Regions from separate parts of the Bacillus sp. MBGLi79 genome, predicted to be linked through region 2. Evidence: riboswitches for the same ligand, from Rfam matches in the RefSeq annotation. Region 2 holds a riboswitch; the other holds the start of a gene.
The links. A riboswitch is a leader RNA that binds a small molecule or an ion and turns the genes downstream of it on or off. The one in region 2 is predicted to bind lysine.

Region 1 (9,959 bases), 660 kb from region 2:
AAGCAGGCATAGACCTGCAATAAGGACGATAACCGCGCCATATGTCCTTGACGTCCATTGGATTTCTTCTGATGCAGTCTGTATATTTTTATGTTGACTCAACTGCCGTACTTCCTTTCTGATACTGATAATGATTATCAATTGCTGTTTCAGTATATCACTTTTTTCAACAGATTTAATAGCGTGTTTTGAACAAAAATGAAAATGCATTTGCAAAAATATCGTGTCAACCGGCACTTGCAGTGGTATAATCACAGTTGATAATGATTCTCTTTTTCATCTATTTTTTTAGAAAGAAGGTATGAGATATGTCCCATATATACAAGAAACTCGGAGTCGCGTTTTTTGCCCTGTTATTGATTACAGCGCTGGCAGCCTGCGGGAATAACTCAGAAAGCAAAGGCTCTGCCTCTGATTCAAAAGACGCAGAAACCTTTACATACAAGGCTGAAAACGGGAATGTAAAAATCCCCAAGCATCCTAAACGGGTGGTTGTCATGGCTGACGGCTACTACGGCTACTTCAAAACACTTGGCATCAACGTTGTCGGTGCACCTGAGAACGTATTTAAAAACCCTTACTACAAAGGAAAAACTGCCGGCGTCGAAAACATCGGAGACGGCACTTCGGTTGAAAAGGTCATTGATTTAAACCCTGACCTGATTATCGTCTGGACAACACAGGGTGCTGATATTAAAAAGCTTGAAAAAATCGCGCCGACTGTCGCAGTAAAATACGATAAGCTCGACAACATCGAACAGCTGAAAGAATTTGCAAAAATGACAGGAACTGAAGATAAAGCTGAAAAATGGCTGTCCGAGTGGGATAAAAAAGTTGCGGCAGCTAAAACAAAAATCAAAAAAGCGGTCGGTGACAAAACCATTTCCATTATGCAAACGAACGGAAAAGACATTTACGTATTCGGTAAAGACTTTGGAAGAGGCGGAAGCATTATTTACAAAGACCTCGGCCTGCAGGCTACAAAGCTGACAAAAGAAAAAGCCATTGACCAGGGACCTGGTTATACAAGTATTTCATTAGAAAAGCTTCCTGACTTCGCCGGAGATTATATTTTCGCAGGTCCATGGCAATCAGGCGGTGATGATGGCGGCGTATTTGACAGCTCCATTTGGAAGAAACTGAACGCCGTTAAAAATGGCCATGTCTATAAGATTGATCCGATTGGCTTCTATTTCACCGATCCGATTTCATTAGAAGGCCAACTGAAGTTTATTACGGAAAGCTTAACAAAATAAACAGAAGAGCCGGACAGGCGGCTCTTTTTTCATGCAATAAAGGGAGCGGCTCATGTTGAACCACATCGGATATTTTTTTACTCAATTCATATTAAGCTGTATCATCATCGCAATCAGTTTTTTTAACGGGTTTTATATCGGAAAACCTTTTTCAGATGTGTTTCTTGTTTTTATCTTAGTGCTTATTCTGTTTGGTTTGCTGGAGAGGCTGAAAAACCGTTTTTTGCAAATACGATTATCCGTAAAGGTTTTTCTTTCTATTTCAGCTTTCCTGTCAGCTGTTTTAACAATCGGGTTGCTAACAGGAGAAATTGCATTTCAATAAAAAAAGACACCTGACAAAACAAATCAGGTGTCTTTTCATTATGCTTGTTTTTCTTTTTGAAACTTCTTATTCACAAATGGATAAACAATCAAGCCGACAAAGAATAAACCGATGCCGAGAATAAATGTCGTTAAATCTGCTGTGCCTGTTACAATAACAAACACGGAGTATGCACACGCCAGTATCGCGATCAATCCGTCTCTTACACGGGAGCCTTTCAGTTGGTCATACGTTTCACCTTTGATGACTAGCTTCAAGCTGTAGATTGCAGATACCAGATACGGAATTAAATATGCGAGTGTCGCCGCTGTCGTTAAAAATGTAAATGCGTCACTTATTGTCCGGGAAATAACGGAGAAAATGAAGACCTGTGACATGACGTTTGTAATAATGAGTGCAATGACCGGACTTCCCTTTTTATTCGTTTTTGCAAAAACTGCCGGGAAATCTCCTGCTTTAGCGGCTTGGTATGGCACCTCAGAGCCAAGCAAAATCCAGCCGAGCATCGTTCCGAATAAACAAAGGATAGCCAAAAGCGCCATAATCACGCTTCCCGCGTTTCCAACAATCGCATAGAGTACATCAACGAATGGTTTTTCTGAGCCGACAAGCTTATCATGCGGCAGAACACCCATCGTAATTAAAGTCACTATAATATAAATGCTCAAAGCAATCAGCAAGCCGGTAATCGTCGCACGTTTCACATCACGTTGAGAACGCGCACGGCCGGACAGGATCACCGCGGATTCAATTCCGACAAACGCCCACAGTGTAGAAATCGCGGCGTTATGAACCTGGCCGCCAATCCCAATGCTTGTGCCGTTTTCTCCTTGGACCGGGAAATAAAAATGACCGAATAATGTCGTTTGAAACACAAATAAACCGGCAACGATAAAGAAGACAAAACCTAATACTTTAGAAAGCGTTGTGACAAAGTTCAATTTACTTGCACCGTTAATGCTGGCAACAAGAATCGTGTGCGTTCCCCATAACAAGATCGTACATACGGCAAACGTCAGCAATTGGCCGAGCGTCACCTCTTGCCCGCCGATCGAAAACATTTCACGTTTGTCAACCAAGATCGGGAAGAACGAAGTCAAGTATCCAGCGAGACTTGTGATGATCGCCACGTTGCTGATCCAGCTCGCCACCCAGTAGCCCCACACCATTGTGAAACCGGCAGCGTTGCCTTTCTTCGGATCGGAAAACAGCGCTCTGGCATAACTTTGCGGACCCGCTGTCAGTTCAGGCTTGCGAATGGACAAGTGCCCGAACACAAGCGCAATCATCAACACGCCGGCACCTGTCAAAAGCCAGGCGGACGTAGCGCCAAACGGACTTGCGATTGAAGCAAGCGAGCTCGGCAAGGAGAAAATTCCTGATCCAACCATATTTCCAACGACAAACGCCGTTAATAACCAAAAACCCCATTTTTTTGTCTGTTCCATTCCAGTACCTCCATGATTCTTTGTACGGACCAGACCCCGAGATCATATAAACGCAAAAAAAGCCTGAACAAAAGTCCATGCTTAAAGAAACACACACCCTTGATCTCCGGATAGCCCTCCGCGAAAAAGCACGCGGCAGTCCTGCACTTATTCAGATACAGTCCCAGCATAGAGAAGGATCGGCTTTCTCCACACTTCGGCGCTGATGCCTTTTACACATGTTTAACAGCTCCTGTCAGCCTAGCATGTGTGACTCATCATCCGCGCAACCTCTACCTCACTGAGAAAGAGTGAGGATTTAATTATTCAGTTACTCCCAGAAGGTTATCAAAGAAAGGATGATCTGTCAAAGGGAACAGATGGAAAATACGGATAGAGTCAAGCCCTATCCGCATGTGATTATCGATTATTTTTCTTTTTTTGCACAGCTTCTTGAAGCGGATCATCTTTTAGAGCTGAACCTGCATCTTCAAGAGCTCCTTGGATTACGCTTTTTTCTTTTTCGGAACGTTTTCCTTTATCTTTATTAAAGAAACCCATTCGTATCACCTCTTTTTAAAAATAGGTACATGTTTAAGATGCCTTTTTCCTGAAAAATTATGCGGGAAATTTTTTATCGTCCAAAGTCCTGTTGATCAAACATACATTCTCTTGATATATTTGTAATTCAGAGATTTTTTGCAAAAGATAAAGGAGAAGCGGCAAATGACAGGAAAAACACACATCATGGGAGGCATCGCTTCTTGTACGGCAGCAGCTTATTATTATGGATTTGATCCAGTGCTTATGGCTGCGTCAGGCGCGGTTGGGGCATTGATTCCCGATATCTGCCACACGCAAAGCAAAATCGGGAGAAAATTTCCTATTTTATCGAAAGTGGTCAGCTCCGTTTTTGGCCACCGTACCTTTACACACAGCCTGCTGTTTATGCTCATCATGTTTTTTATCACTTCTACATATATTCCAGATAAAAACATCTCAGCCGGCTTAATGATCGGAATGGCGAGCCACTTGATTCTTGACGCTTGGACAGTGAACGGAATCAAATTACTATTCCCTTCAACGATCCGCGTGCGGCTTCCATTATATATGAAGACAGGCAGTTTTTCTGAGCAGCTCGTGCTAGCCGGCCTGACCCTTGCTTCATGTTACTACTTTTATATGCTGTTTCATGGGCGCATGTTGTAAACGCGAGTGCTGAAACTTGTCTGAACCGGCGGTTTTTAGTAGGTTTTACTTAAGAAGCATTTCATGCAGATGATCAAGAAAACGTGAGGAGTCATATTGATGAAAGGAACCTTTTTTCACAATCAGCGGTTTTTATGTTTTTCGATCTTGTTTATGTGGATCAAAACGTATGTGATATATAAACTCGGCTTTGATTTGCAGATCGATACTCTGTTGGAAGAGCTGATGTTGCTGATCAATCCGCTCAGCTTTATCCTTCCTTTATTCGGGATAGGCCTGCTTCTGAAAGGAAACAAGCAGCGGGTCTTTTTGCTGATTGCCAATCTGGTTCTGACTGTCATCTTGATCTCCAATACGATTTTTTACGGCTTTTATATCGATTTTATTACCATTCCGGTTTTATTTCAGGCCAGCAACATGAGCGATATGGGCAGCAGTGTAAAAGAACTGTTCCATCCTCTGTTTATTGCCCTGTTTGCGGATTTGGTTTGTCTGCTGCTGCTCGCCAGAAAAACGAAACAGCCGCAGACAAAAGCCGCTCCCCGCACGATCAAACGGTACTATGCAGCTTCCTGCGGCATGATTTTATGCACGCTGGCACTTGCAGAAGTACAGCAGCCGAAGCTTTTGGCACATTCCTTTGACCGGGAAATGCTCGTCAAAAGCATCGGTCTGTTTCAGTTCCATATATACGATACGATTTCTCAGACTGTTAATATTAGCGCGAAGGCATTCGCTGATGAAGACAGCATAACTGCCATTAAAAATTACACAGAGGCTGATTACAGCAAGCCTGATCAAAGCAAATTCGGACTGGCAAAAGGGCGAAATGTCATCTTTGTAACACTTGAGTCGACCCAAAGCTTTGTTTTGAATGAAAAAGTCAATGGAAAAGAAATTACCCCATTTATGAATGATCTCGTTAAAAAAAGCTATTCCTTTGATCATTTCTATCAGCAAACAGAACAAGGGAAAACATCTGATTCAGAATTCATCGTTGCTAACTCAATGTATCCTTCCCTTAGCGGCGCCGTCTTTTTCACGAAAAGCGACCATCAATTTCATACGATGTACAAGTCGCTGAAACAGCATGATTATTATTCAGCCGCCTTTCATGCCAACCATAAAACATTTTGGAACAGAGATGTCATGTACGATACATTTGGGATTGACCGCTTTTTTGATGTTGATGACTTCCATGTCACTCCCGGAACATCGACAAGCTGGGGCTTAAAGGATAAGGAATTTTTAGAGCAGTCCGCCGAAAAGCTGAAAAGTCTGCCGCAGCCATTCTTCAGCAGTTTCATCACGTTAACGAATCATTTTCCGTTTGAGATTGATAAAAAGGATCAGCTGATTGATGAATACGATTCGAGCAGCGCCCTGCTAAACCGTTATGTGACAACGGTGCGCTATGAGGATGAGGCATTAAAGCATTTTATCAAAAAGCTGAAGGACGAAGGCTTATACGAAAATTCGATGATTGTATTTATGGGGGATCATTACGGCATTTCAGAAGCCCATAACGAGGCGTTGGCAGAGTTTTTAGGAAAAGACGAAATCACGCCGTATGACAATGTTCAGCTCCAGCGGGTGCCGTTTATCATACATATCCCGGGAATTACCGATCAACAGCCGGAAACCATCTCTGATGTTGGCGGACAAGTCGACGTCAGACCGACACTGATGCATTTACTCGGCGTTGACACAAAAGGCGATATTCAATTCGGCAATGATTTGCTGTCGGGCGATCGCACACCATTCGCCGTGCTGCGAAACGGAAGCTTTATTACGAACGATTTTATATACACGAAAAACACGTGCTACAGCCAAAAAACAGGTGAAATACTGGAAGATCAGGATGCGTGCCTCCCTTATAAGGAGAAAGCAAACGAAGAGCTGTCTCTCTCTGATAAAATTTTAAATGGTGACCTGCTCAGGTTTTCCGAATGAAAAAAATCCCTCTATATAAAGAGGGATTTTTTACGTTTCCAACATCACCTTGCCAGTCAGCTTTGTTTCATAGCCATTTAAATGAGACAAGTTCGCCTTGTAGTCCTCAGAATTCAAAATCTCCTTCACGGCTTTGAGCAGCTGCTCATTTTTTTTCAAAACGACGATATCATATTGTTCATCGATGAGCGGGATAAAATCAACACGCCCCATATGTGCCGCGTGCTGCGCCCCGATTCCCGCGTCAGCCTGTCCGCTTGAAACTTGTGAAGCGGCAGCGTAATGATCGGTCACGATATCGCCGTATCCCTTTACATCAGCCGGCTTCACACCAAGCAAGCCAAGCTGTTCATCAAGGAGCACCCTTGCGCCAGAACCCTTTTCCCTGTTGATGATCCGGATATCAGCTCTTTTCAAGTCTTTCCAGCCTTGAATGTTTTTCGGATTCCCTTTTTGCACATACAGACCTGCTTTGCGGAGAACGACATTGATGAGACAAAACGGTTCACCTGACAAAATCCGTTTTACATAAGGGGCGTTATACTGGCCCGTTTCTGCATCGTACAAATGGAGGCTGACAATGTCACACTTGCCTTGATACATATCAATCAGGCTGTTTAAGCTTCCTTTGTATTTACGGAGCGGCGTCTCCTGAATGGCATTCTCCAAATGCTTGCTGAGAAGATCCATCGAAATGTCCTGTCCGCTGATCATGACATTCGGTCTGCCGTCCGGCTCAGCCTCCTGCACCTGTTTCGGCGCTTCTGTTGCAGCGATGGGCTGAGACATTCTCATATTCGTTTTATATTGCTTTAAATCTTCTTCATCCACACGCATCTGCCTTCCGACACGGTAAGCAGGCAGCACGCCTTTTTTAATCAAATCATAAACGGTCAGCTTTGATACCTTCAGCAGACCTGCAACTTCTTCTATCGTATAGGAAGAGGTTTCATTCATCATCATCACTCTCCTATTTTATTATACCTTTTCGCCGAATGTAAAAAAACCCACATAAACCAAACATAATCAGTTATAATTAGATATAACTAATCATAAGGGGTGCAATCATGTTTAAGAAGTATTCTATTTTAATCGCAGCCTTAACCGCTTTTCTGCTTGCAGCAGGCTGTTCTTCAAATCAGTCTTCAACAGACAGGGGGAAAAAAGTAACATTAACAATCTCAGCTGCCGCAAGCGCACAGGATGCACTTGAGGAAATTCAAAAAAATTATGAAAAAGAGCATCAAAATATTACCATCCAAGATAACTATGGCTCATCCGGCGCCTTGCAAAAACAGATTTCTCAAGGAGCAGGAGCAGATCTGTTCTTCTCAGCTGCTGAGGATAAATTTAAAAAGCTGGTGGATGATGGGGATATCGCAAAAAAAGACAGCACTGATTTAGTCGGCAATGAAATTGTGCTGGTCGTACCGAAAAACGGAGATTCACCTGTGACAAGCTTCAGCAATCTGGCTGAATCAGAAAAAATCGCACTTGGCACTCCGGAATCCGTACCGGCAGGAGCTTATGGGAAAGAATCCCTGACAAAGCTGTCTTTATGGGACAAAGTGAAGGATAAAATTGTGTACGGAAAAGACGTTCGCCAAGTTCTTTCTTATGTGGAAACCGGCAATGTAGACGCAGGTATTGTTTATAAAACAGATGCCCTGGTCTCTAAAAAGGCCACCATTATTGACGAGGCAAAAGCAGATACACACAGCCCGATTGTTTATTCGTTAGGAATCGTAAAAGATACAAAACACCGTAAGGAAGCGAAGGAATTTTACGAATACCTGCAATCTGATGAAGCAATGAAAGTATTTGAGAAATATGGTTTTACTGCTGAGTAACATAAATGCTTCAGAATTCTTAACACCTGTTATGCTTTCCTTTCAGGTGGCGGCAGTTGCCGGAATTGTTGTCATTATTCTTGGAACACTTGCTGGGGCTTGGATGTCACGGACATCATTTTTTGGAAAAACGGCGCTCGAAACATGTTTTATGCTTCCGCTCGTTCTTCCGCCTACTGTTGTCGGTTTTATTTTGATCGTCATTTTCGGAAAGCATAGCTTCATCGGACAAGCCATCGAGTGGATCTTCCGGCAGCCTGTCATTTTCACCTGGTGGGCTGCTGTGATCGCCTCGGCTGTTGTAGCCTTTCCGCTCATGTATCAATCAGCCAAAACCGGATTTGCTGACATTGACCCCGATATACAGGGTGCGGCAATGGTAGACGGCGCAAGCAGATGGAAGGTCTTTATCCATATCTCCGTCCCGCTTGCCTATCCTTCTTTGCTGACCGGGAGCATCCTGAGCCTAGCGCGGGCCCTCGGAGAATTTGGCGCAACACTCATGTTTGCCGGGAACATCCCCGGTGTTACACAAACACTGCCGACGGCCATATATGTTGCATTGGATTCCGGAAACAATACCCTTGCCTGGGCGTGGGTCGTCTGTATTGTTGTCATTTCCTTTTTGATGCTGTTTTTCATTCAACAGAAAAAAACGCACTAAAAAACTCCCCGTAAAGGGGAGTTTTTTGATTAGAACAGAAGCTCATCAGGATTTGGGCCGACACGCTCATCTTTGTTTAATGCATCAATTTTATCCATGTCTTCTTGAGACAATTCGAAATCAAAAATATCAGCGTTTTCGATGATACGGTGTTCTTTAATGGATTTTGGAATGGTTACAACTTCATGCTGAAGATCCCAGCGCAAAATCACTTGAGCTACAGATTTATTATGCTTTTCAGCAATCTGTGTCAGCACTTCGTTATCCAAAAGCTGGCCCTGCATGAGCGGAGACCATGCTTCCAGCTGAATGCCTTGTTTTTTACAATAGTCTCTTAATTCTTTTTGCGTCAAACGAGGGTGAAATTCAACTTGGTTCACCATCGGTTTGATTTCAGCATCTTTTAACAGCTCTTCTAAATGATGAACTTGGAAGTTGCTGACGCCGATCGCGCGGATTTTGCCGTCTTTGTAAAGCTTTTCAAGCGCGCGCCATGTATCTTTAAATTTATCTTTTCCAGGCCAATGGATCAAATATAAATCTAAGTAATCAAGCTGCAGTCTTTCTAGGCTTTTTTCAAAGGCAGCAAGCGTTGTTTCATAGCCTTGATCTTCATTCCACACTTTTGATGTGATGAAGAGCTCTTCTCTTGCCACACCGGATTCTTTAATCCCGATGCCAACACCTTCTTCATTTTTGTAGATCGCTGCTGTATCAATGCTGCGGTAGCCATTTTTAATTGCCGCTTTCACTGATTCAGTCGCTTCACTGCCATTTTCCACTTTAAAAACACCCAGACCGAACCAAGGCATTTCAACTCCGTTATGTAACTTTACCGTATCTTTTAAACTTGTTGGCACTTGAACATCCACCCTTTCACTGAAATGTAAGCGTCTATATTATCTCACATTCCTCTCAGCCGATACCAATAATACGCTTAAGGTCCTGTTTTTGCTTCTTTTTTCACAGCCAAGGTAAAACAAGGTACTATTTTTTTCCTATTTTAACAAAATTGAGATTGCAAATACATGGAGCCGGGTATGCGTGTAGTGTAACCAAATGAAAACAAAGGAGGAAACAACTTGAAACGTATTCGTATCCCAATGACACTTGCTCTTGGTGCCGCTTTGACAATTGCCCCTTTGTCCTTTGCTTCCGCTGAAGAAAATCCTGCTCCGAAGATCTCGCAGACAACAACCGCCGGAACAACTGCCGCTGATGTAGGTTTAAACGTCAACCTGGATGTACTTGGAATTGCCAACCAGATCGCTGATG
Region 2 (9,959 bases):
TTTGAAGAAGCGGGCTGGGGAACCCTCACCAACGTAAGCGCTAAAAAACAGGAGCTTGAATTTGAACTTGAAGGGCCGATCATTTCCAACCGGCTTAAACATCAGAAAGAACCTTGCTTTCAGCTGGAAGCTGGTTTTATCGCTGAACAAATTCAATTGATGAATGATCAGATTGCCGAATCATATGAACAAGTGAAAAAGAGAGCCGATAAAGTGGTTCTGACTGTGAAATGGGATATGAAAGACCCAGTGTAATCAAAAAGGCGGTGACTGCATAGTCCCGCCTTTTTGATTATCATTACACAGCTGAAGGGTGTTTTGAAAGCTCAAATGCATCGTGAAGCGATTCGACTGCTTTCACCATATCGTTTTCGCTTACGACGGTTGACACTTTGATTTCAGATGTGCTGACCATTTTAATTAAAATGTTTTTTTGCGCCAGTACAGCAAACATTTCAGCCGCTACACCGGGATTTGAGACCATGCCTGATCCGACAATGGATACTTTGGCCAATTTACTTTCTGTCTCGATTTTCTCGAATTCCAGCGCGTCTTTATACTCTTCAAGCACCGCAACAGTTTGGTCTGCATCCTCTGTTTTGACAGAGAAGGAAATTCCAGTCTTGTCCTCGGCCTGCGTTTGGATAATGATATCCACGTTTATGTTTCTTTTGGCAAGTGTCGTAAAAATAGTAGACAACGTTGTCAGGCCGCTAGTCAGCCCGTAAATGGTTACCCTTGTGATTTGATCTTCAAATGCAATGCCTCTGACAATTAAATTCTGTTCCATGGATGATTCCTCCTCAATTAATGTCCCCGCTTCGGTTTCTGTACTTGAACGCACTTCTAACGGCACTTGGTAATTTTTCGCGAACTCAACAGCTCTCGGATGAAGAACGCCGGCGCCTAAATTGGCAAGCTCAAGCATTTCATCGTATGAGATGCCGGCAAGTTTTCTCGCTGATTTCACATAGCGCGGATCGGTTGTAAACACGCCGGGCACGTCTGTATATATGTCACATTTATCAGCTTTTAAAGCGGCAGCCAAAGCTACTGCTGTTGTATCTGAACCGCCACGGCCCAATGTCGTAATTTCACAATCCTCTGTCATGCCTTGAAATCCTGCAACAATGACGATTTTTCCTTCTTCAAGCCGGTCTGCTAAAACCGATGTGTCGATATCTGTAATTCTGGCGTTTCCGTGAACGGCCTCCGTACGGATTCCCGCCTGCCAGCCAGTATAAGACACGGCGTCATATCCTTTTTCCTGCAATGCCATTGAGAGGAGTGAAATCGTGACCTGTTCGCCTGTCGCCAGCAGCATGTCCATTTCGCGTTTGCTCGGCTGGTCAGAAATGGCTTTTGCAAGGCTGACCAATTCGTCAGTGGATTTTCCCATAGCTGACACGACGACAACGACTTGATGGCCTTTCTGTTTTTCTGCAATCGCGCGGTTTGCCGCATTTTGAATTTTTTCGACTGAGCCGACGGAAGTACCTCCGAATTTTTGTACAATAAGACCCATGTATTACCACCCTTTACATTTTGGTTCGTGCGGGTGAGGAGAAAGAGCGCTTTGTCCACAATAAAAAAAGCAATGAGAGGAATACTCTCATTGCTTATCAATTAATCATCATGAATGATTATGAACAACGAGATAGCCCTCCAAGAAAATGATTTCTTGACAGCCTTACATTTATTCAATGCACGGCCAGCAAATAATACCGATGGGGTTTTATTTGCTTCGGCGACGCTCCCCTTTCAGCCTTTTTCACAGAATCCATCTTTCTCCAAAGGCATACTCTTGAAGTTCGCACCTCTATCTTCACCATATAACACGATCTAACTATGAAATTAGTTCACATTTTATCAGATCTTATTGAAAAGGACAACATTATTTTTGCAATTTATCGTAAAGGAGCTGAGCCGCCGCAGCGGGAACACCCGCTTTTTTGATGTCCTCAAGGCTTGCTTCCTTCATTTTTTTAACGGAACCGAAATGCTTTAACAGCATTTTCTTTCTTTTCTCTCCGATACCCGGGATATCATCCAATACGGATTGAAACGCGCTTTTTCCGCGGATTTGCCTGTGAAAACTGATTGCAAAACGGTGCACCTCGTCCTGAATGCGCTGTAGGAGATAAAATTCCTGGCTGTTTCGCTCCAGATACACCACCTCCAGCGGCTCCCCGATCAGTAAGTTTGAGGTTCTGTGCTTTTCGTCTTTCGCTAAACCGGCGATCGGGATATCCAAGCCGAGTTCATTTTCAATGACATCCCTTGCAGCGTTGATCTGCCCTTTTCCTCCGTCAATGATGATCAGATCAGGCAGCGGCAGATTTTCACGAAGCACTCTCGTGTAGCGTCTTCTGACGACCTCTCTCATAGAACCGTAATCATCCGGTCCTGTAACGGTTTTGATTTTATATTTGCGGTATTCCTTTTTGTACGGTTTGCCGTCGATAAACACGATCATCGCGGAAACCGGGTTTGTCCCCTGTATGTTTGAGTTATCAAACGCTTCAATTCTGTGCGGCGTATAAATATTCAATGCCTCACCGAGTTTCTGTACAGCCCCAATTGAACGCTCCTCGTCCCGTTCGATTAAGGAGAATTTTTCTTTCAGTGCGATTTTCGCATTTTTATGGGCCAGCATGAGCAGTTCTTTTTTCTGGCCCTTCTTCGGCTGGTGAACGTTTGTTTCCAGCAGCTGCTCGATCATGGATTGATCTACGCTGTCCGGAACTAAAATCTCCTTCGGAAGGAAGTGGTTGTTTTTTGAATAGAACTGTCCGATGAATGTAAGGAACTCTTCATCCGCTTCCTGATAAAGCGGGAACATGCTGACATCGCGCTCAATGAGCTTTCCTTGGCGGATGAAAAAGACCTGCACGCACATCCAGCCCTTGTCATATGCGTACGCAAATACATCCCGGTCGACTAGATCGTTCATCGTCATTTTTTGTTTTTCCATCGTTGATTCAATATGGGCGATCTGGTCACGAAGCTCTTTTGCCCGTTCAAACTCAAGATTCTCAGCGGCTTCGTGCATTTTTTCTTCGAGCTCTTTTTTGACCTCATTATAGCCGCCCCTTAAGAAACGGGTAATGCTTTCAACCAGCTCTCTGTTCGTCTCTTCGGAAATGTCCTTTACGCACGGAGCAAGACATTGGCCCAGATGATAGTAAAGGCACACTCTGTCCGGCAGCTTGGAGCATTTTCTGAGAGGGTACAGACGGTCGAGCAATTTTTTTGTTTCCCTTGCTGCCTGTACATTCGGGTACGGCCCAAAATATCGCCCTTTGTCTTTTTTGACATTGCGGGTGACAATCAGCCTTGGGTGGCGTTCATGGGTGAGTTTTATGAAAGGATAGGTTTTGTCGTCTTTGAGCATGACGTTGTATTTCGGATCATACTTTTTGATCAGATTCATTTCTAAAATAAGCGCTTCAAGATTGGAGGACGTCACGATATATTCAAAATCCTCGATTTCCGTCACAAGCCTTTGGGTTTTCGCGTCGTGAGAACCGGTGAAGTAGGAGCGCACTCTGTTTTTCAGCACCTTTGCTTTTCCTACGTAGATCACAGTCTGCTGCCGGTCCTTCATGAGATAACAACCCGGTTGATCGGGAAGGAGGGCGAGTTTTTCTTTCAGTTGTTTGTTCATATGGTACCCTTCCTTATATTTAATCCTTTGTTTCCAGTTTAACACGAACGTTTGTTTTTCTCTATGATTCACAATTGGCGAATAAAAAAAGCGATCCCTCAATCGGAATCGCTCTGGCATGTAAGCAGCCGAAAATTAAAGATGTTTGTTTACAAGCTCTTGAAGCGCTTCTTTCGGTTTGAAACCGACTGAAGTTTCAACTACTTCTCCGTCTTTTAAGATAAGAAGTGTCGGGATGCTCATAACGCCGTATTTTCCAGCTGTTTCTTGGTTTTCGTCTACATCGATTTTTACGATTTTCAGTTTGTCGCCCATTTCTTGATCCAGTTCTTCAAGAACAGGTGCAATCATTTTACAAGGTCCGCACCAAGGAGCCCAGAAGTCTGCCAGTACGACGCCTTCGCTTGTTTCAGCTGAGAAAGATTGATCAGTTGCTTTTACGATAGCCATTATTGAATTCCTCCAATGTGAAATGATGATTTTTAGTATAGCATCTCCCATTCGTTCACGCTATCTTAATGCTTACAAATATTTTTTCCTGATCATAACCGGTTTACTCATTTTTATCCGGGTTGAATGGGATGTGTCACTTTTATTAAAACACGAATCTGATAATGGCCCCGATTACTACAATAGCCCCGATAATCATTAGAATAGTACGAAGCATGGGATAACATCTCCTCTTCACTGTCATGTACTTTACCATGCCCTTTTGATGCTGTTTTAAAACATGAAAAAGCGCCGGCGTCTCGCGATTACGAATCAGCACGCACCGTAAGCAAGACGACTGACATTGGCGGGAGTTTTACTTTCAGTTTGTTTTTGCTGAGCGTGTATTGTCTGAACGCTTCCGGTTTGACGTGATGAGGATCGTCAAACGTGTTATGTGCATTCATTTTTTCTGCCGTAAGAATGATTCCGGAATGATCCGCTTGCTTTTGCAGGCCTCTCAGCTCGATCTCAGCCTCTGCTTGGTTTTGGTGATCGATGTTGCAAATCGTGATATTGATATCGCCTCCAGCTTGTTTTGACGCTGACATGCTGATTTGCGGGAGCGTTTCACCCTTCCATTCATAGTCGGCACACAATACCTCTGTATCTAAAAGAGAAGCATCCTGGTGCACCTTAAACATATCAAACACATGGTACGTCGGTGTCAAAAGCATCCGCTCTCTCTCAGTCAAAATCATCGCTTGAAGAACGTTTACTGTTTGAGCGATGTTGGCCATTTGCACCCGGCGGCAATGCTGATGGAAAATGTGAAAATGGGAAGCCGCCACCAGTGCATCACGTATGGTGTTTTGCTGATAAAGGAAACCTGGATTCGTGCCTGACTCAGGATCAAACCACGTGCCCCATTCATCAATAATCAGCCCGACCCGCTGCTCCGGATCGTACCGGTCCATAATCGTGCCGTGTTTTTGAATCAATTCATCGATGTATTTGGCTTTTTTCATTGTAATGAACCATTCATCCTCCGTGAATTCTGTGGCTGATCCTTTGCCCTTCCAGAAATCACCCGGAATCGTGTAATAATGAAGACTCAACCCGTCCATCAGGCCAGCGGCTTTTTTCATAAGCACGTCCGTCCAGTTAAAATCATCGACATTTGCGCCGCCTGCAATTTTATAAATTTCATTCCCGCTGTAATTGCGGACATAAGTCTGAAAACGGCGGTACAAATCTGCGTAGTATTCGGGATGCATGTTGCCGCCGCAGCCCCAGTTTTCATTGCCTACGCCAAAATATTTCAGCTTCCAAGGCTCTTCTCTTCCATTTTGTTTTCTCCAGTCTGACATGGGCGTGCCTTCTTCAAATGTCATGTACTCAATCCATTCCGCCATTTCCTGAACGGTTCCGCTTCCGACATTGCCGCAAATATATGGCTCGCATTCAAGCAGCTCGCAAAGCATCATAAATTCATGCGTTCCGAATTCATTTGATTCAATTGTACCGCCCCAGTGAGTGTTAAGCATTGTTTTACGGTCACCGACACCGTTTGCCCAATGGTATTCGTCCGCAAAACACCCGCCCGGCCACCTGAGAACAGGAATATGCAGCTGTTTGAGCGCTTCCAGCACGTCCTTTCGTATTCCGTTGATATTGGGAATGTCTGAGTCCGTCCCGACCCATATCCCCTCATAAATCCCTCTTCCTAAATGCTCAGCAAAATGACCGTATATATTTTTGTTAATGGTTCCTTTTACGATATCTGTTTGAATCACTGCTTGATGTTCAGACATGCCTCTGATCATTCCTTTCATACGAATATGAAAAGCACCACAGTCAAATATGTGATCTGTCGTTTGCCTGAGGAGTCAGCATGAATGTAAGCGCTTTTAAAGTAACCATATTATATATGTTCGTACATGTCAACGATATTTTCTATCGTATTTATATTTGTACGTATGTATTTATAAATGTAAAAAACCCGGACTTTAAAAGTCCGGGTTTTCTTTATGAGTGTATATTCAACTGTTTGAATTCCTCAGTTAATAACGGGACGACTTCAAATAAATCTCCGACAATGCCGTAATCGGCTATTTTAAAGATGTCGGCTTCAGGGTCTTTATTGATGGCGACGATCACCTTGCTGTTTGACATGCCGGCCAAATGCTGAATGGCGCCGGAAATGCCGCATGCAATGTACAAATCCGGGGTGACGACTTTCCCGGTCTGCCCGATTTGGAGAGCGTAATCGCAATAATCAGCGTCACATGCACCGCGAGAAGCCCCGACTGCGGCTCCTAGGACCTCAGCAAGCTCCTCCAGCGGCTGAAATCCTTCCTTGCTTTTGACTCCGCGGCCGCCCGCAACGATAATTTTCGCTTCAGAAAGATCAACACCGTCGGCTGTTTTTTTCACGACCTCTTGGATCACGGTACGGAGATCAGTTAGAGAAACATCAACGCTTTCGATGTTTCCCGACCTGCTTGTGTCTTTTTCTAAGGCTTGAATGTTATTAGGGCGAATCGTTGCAACAATCATCGGATCGGTGGAAATGACCCTTTCAAAAGCTTTCCCCGAGTAAATCGGGCGTGTGAACACAACATTCCCTCCGGTAACGCTTACATCTGTAGCATCAGAAATTAAGCCTGTTTGCAGCCGGGCAGCAAGCTTCGGCGAAAGGTCCTTCCCCATTGCCGTATGCCCGAATATGACTGAATCAGGCTTTTCTTGCTCAATCACACCTCTCATGACCTGGCTGTATCCGTCTGCCGTGTATGATTTCAGCTTCGGATCCTCGGCTGTGAGAACTTTATCTGCTCCGTAGTGGATAAGTTCTTGTGCAATGCTTTGTACATTTTCGCCGATCAGAACACCGATAACTTCTCCATCGCCTGAAATGGTCCTTCCTGCAGCTATTGCTTCAAAGGTGACATTCCGCAATTCTCCGTCGCGTATTTCTCCGAGTACGATCACTTTTTTTCCCATTCTAACATCCCCCTGTTTCTTTGAATGTCCAAGCTTTAAATGACTTTAGCTTCGCTGCGGAGCAATGAGACAAGCTCTTTTGCCTGTTCGGCAGGCTCTCCCTGCAGAAGCTTCCCGGCTTCTTTTTTCGGCGGCAGAAAACGTTCAATGGTTTTCAGCTTTGGTTCGGCGTCCTCCTCGTCCAGGTCAAGATCATCAAGCTCAAGCTCTTCAAGCGGCTTTTTCTTAGCCTTCATAATTCCCGGAAGTGATGGATAGCGCGGCTCGTTTAAGCCCTGCTGAGCTGTGACAAGCAATGGAAGCGTCGTTTTGATTTTTTCAACATCTCCTTCGACATCCCTTTCTGCTTCTGCATCAGTTCCGTTGATGTCGAGTTTGGTGATCGTAGTGATACACGGAATGTCCAGGAGCTCGGCAAGCCTAGGCGCCACTTGTCCTGAGCCTCCGTCAATGGCAACATTTCCGCCGAGAATCAAGTCAAACTCCTGATCCTTCATATAATGGTATAAAACTTGAGAAATGGAGTATTGGTCGGGTTCTTCGAGATCATCTTCTATGTTGATTAAAACGGCTTGGTCACATCCCATGGCAAGCGCAGTACGCAACTCTTTCTCCGCTTCTTCACCGCCGACCGTGACGGCGGTGATCGAACCGCCGTGCTTTTCCTTCAGTTGGATGGCTTCCTCTATTGCATACTCGTCGTATGGATTAATGATCCATTCCGCTCCGTCATCCTGAATCTTTCCTGCTTCAATGACGATTTTTTCCTCTGTATCAAACGTCCGTTTCATCAGTACAAATAGATTCATGATCATATCCCCTTTTATTCGCCTTTGAACTGAGGCTTTCTTTTTTCGAGAAATGCCTGGATGCCTTCCTTGGCGTCATCTGACTCAAATGCTTCCCCAAATCGTTTTGCTTCAAGCTTTAAGCTTCCTTCGTAGGAATACACCTTGTTGGAATAAAGAAGCTCAAGCAAAGACGCAAGCGTTTGCGGGCTTTTCTCTGCAAACTTAGCGGCAAGTGCTTTTGCTTTTTCAAGCACTTCTGCCTCATCTTTTGCTCCAATTGAGACAAGTCCGAGATCAAGCGCTTCTTTTCCGGATATCGGTTCTCCTGAGCCGATGAGCTCTAGTGCCTTGGCTGTACCGACATATTTCGGAAGACGCTGTGTTCCTGCAAAACCCGGGATGATACCAAGGTTAAGCTCGGGGAGCCCCAGCTTAGCATCTTCTGCCGCGATTCTGATGTGACAGGCCATTGCAAGCTCCAGCCCGCCTCCGAGAGCAGCGCCGTGAATCGCTGCGATAATCGGTTTTGGAAAGCTTTCGATTCTCTCCATTAACTGCTGGCCGCGCTCAGCAAGCAATGAGGAATCCTCATTGCCTTTAAACGATGTGAATTCTTTAATATCAGCGCCGGCTGAGAAAAATCTTCCCTCGCCGTGAATGATAATGCTTCGTACGCCTGCATCTGTCTCACATTGATCAAGACAGGAAGACAGCTCTTCTAATATCTGGCTGGAAAGCGCGTTTGCCGGCGGATTGTGAATCGTCAAGACTGCCACAAATTGATCCACCGCAAGTGAAATTGCATTCATAGGACAGAACTCCTTTACTTATTGTGAATTCCGGATACCAATAATTCTAAAACGCTGTTTGAAAGCGCAACAAGATCGTACTTTTGGTCATTCATCACCCAAGTTGTCACGGTTTCGTCAATCGTTCCAAAAATCATCTGCCGGGCGAGGCGGACATCGAGGCCTTCTTTTATTTCGCCTGATTGTATGCCTTCCGTCAAAATGCCATCTAAAATATTCAAGTAGCCTTTTAATATTTCGTTGATTTTCTGGCGCAGCTCCAAGTTGGATTGGCGTAGTTCAAGCTGAGTGACAATCGCGAGATCATGGTCACCAGCTAAAAGGGAAAAATGCTTTGAAATCACAAGCGCCAATTTCTCCTTCGCTGTTGTTTTTTCTTTAATGTCCTCTTCCATCCGCTCAATAAATTGGCCCATTTTTTCTTTGAAAAGAGAAATTAAAATATCTTCTTTGTTTTTAAAATAGAGATAGATGGTGCCGTCCGCTACTCCGGCTTGTTTGGCAATTTTGGATACCTGTGACTGGTGGTAGCCGTTTTCCGCAATGACTTCTACTGCTGCATCAATAATCTGCATATACTTTGGCCGTTTTTGCTTCAATGTTCATCGTTCCTTCCTATAGAAATGAATGACTATTCATTCATAATTTCATGATAAGAAGGATTTTCGGGTTTGTCAAGTTTATTCATAGGCGTTCTTTTTTATTTGATATGATGATTTTCCGCTTCTTCTTCAAGTAAACGCCTTCTTAAAATTTTTCCGACCGCCGTTTTCGGCAGCTCTTTTCTGAACTCATAGGCTTTGGGCACCTTGTATGGCGCCAGTCGGGATCTCGCAAAGGCGTCCAGTTCTTCTGCATCGGCATTTGCGCCTTTCTTTAATACGACAAATGCTTTTACTGTTTCTCCCCTGTAGGAGTCGGGCACACCTGCGACGACAATTTCCTGGACGGCTTCATGTTCATAAAGCGCTTCTTCTACTTCACGCGGGTAAATATTGTAACCTCCGGCAATGATGATATCCTTTTTCCTGTCAGCAATATAGAAAAAACCTTCTTCATCCATATAGCCCATGTCCCCGGTGAACAGCCAGCCATCTCTCAGAACAGCGGCGGTTTCCTCTGGTTTGTTCCAATATCCTTTCATGACCTGCGGACCTTTTACAATGATTTCTCCATGCTCATACGGAGCGGCAAGCTCACCCGTCTCTTCAGAATAGATCGCGGCGTCCGTACTCGGCCAAGGACAGCCGATACTGC

Region 1: another riboswitch for lysine. It lies ahead of C1T29_RS19610 (amino acid permease); the one in region 2 lies ahead of C1T29_RS16175 (aspartate kinase).

The regions. Positions count from the first base shown of each region.
Region 1 is NZ_CP026521.1:3,831,803-3,841,761, forward strand. Features, by position in the region: gene C1T29_RS19595 (FecCD family ABC transporter permease) at 1-102, opposite strand, end outside; gene C1T29_RS19600 (iron-hydroxamate ABC transporter substrate-binding protein) at 309-1,256, shown strand; gene C1T29_RS19605 (hypothetical protein) at 1,309-1,581, shown strand; gene C1T29_RS19610 (amino acid permease) at 1,620-3,029, opposite strand; lysine riboswitch at 3,133-3,312, opposite strand; gene sspJ (small acid-soluble spore protein SspJ) at 3,429-3,569, opposite strand; gene C1T29_RS19620 (metal-dependent hydrolase) at 3,735-4,217, shown strand; gene C1T29_RS19625 (LTA synthase family protein) at 4,317-6,170, shown strand; gene C1T29_RS19630 (substrate-binding domain-containing protein) at 6,201-7,127, opposite strand; gene modA (molybdate ABC transporter substrate-binding protein) at 7,238-8,020, shown strand; gene modB (molybdate ABC transporter permease subunit) at 7,992-8,684, shown strand; gene pgoN (glyoxal/methylglyoxal reductase) at 8,714-9,544, opposite strand; gene yvgO (stress response protein YvgO) at 9,767-9,959, shown strand, end outside.
Region 2 is NZ_CP026521.1:3,170,474-3,180,432, forward strand. Features, by position in the region: gene C1T29_RS16170 (YslB family protein) at 1-255, shown strand, start outside; gene C1T29_RS16175 (aspartate kinase) at 299-1,525, opposite strand; lysine riboswitch at 1,651-1,830, opposite strand; gene uvrC (excinuclease ABC subunit UvrC) at 1,895-3,667, opposite strand; gene trxA (thioredoxin) at 3,803-4,117, opposite strand; gene abfB (alpha-L-arabinofuranosidase AbfB) at 4,423-5,910, opposite strand; gene etfA (electron transfer flavoprotein subunit alpha) at 6,125-7,102, opposite strand; gene etfB (electron transfer flavoprotein subunit beta) at 7,138-7,911, opposite strand; gene C1T29_RS16205 (enoyl-CoA hydratase) at 7,926-8,702, opposite strand; gene fadR (fatty acid metabolism transcriptional regulator FadR) at 8,717-9,301, opposite strand; gene lcfA (long-chain-fatty-acid--CoA ligase LcfA) at 9,403-9,959, opposite strand, start outside.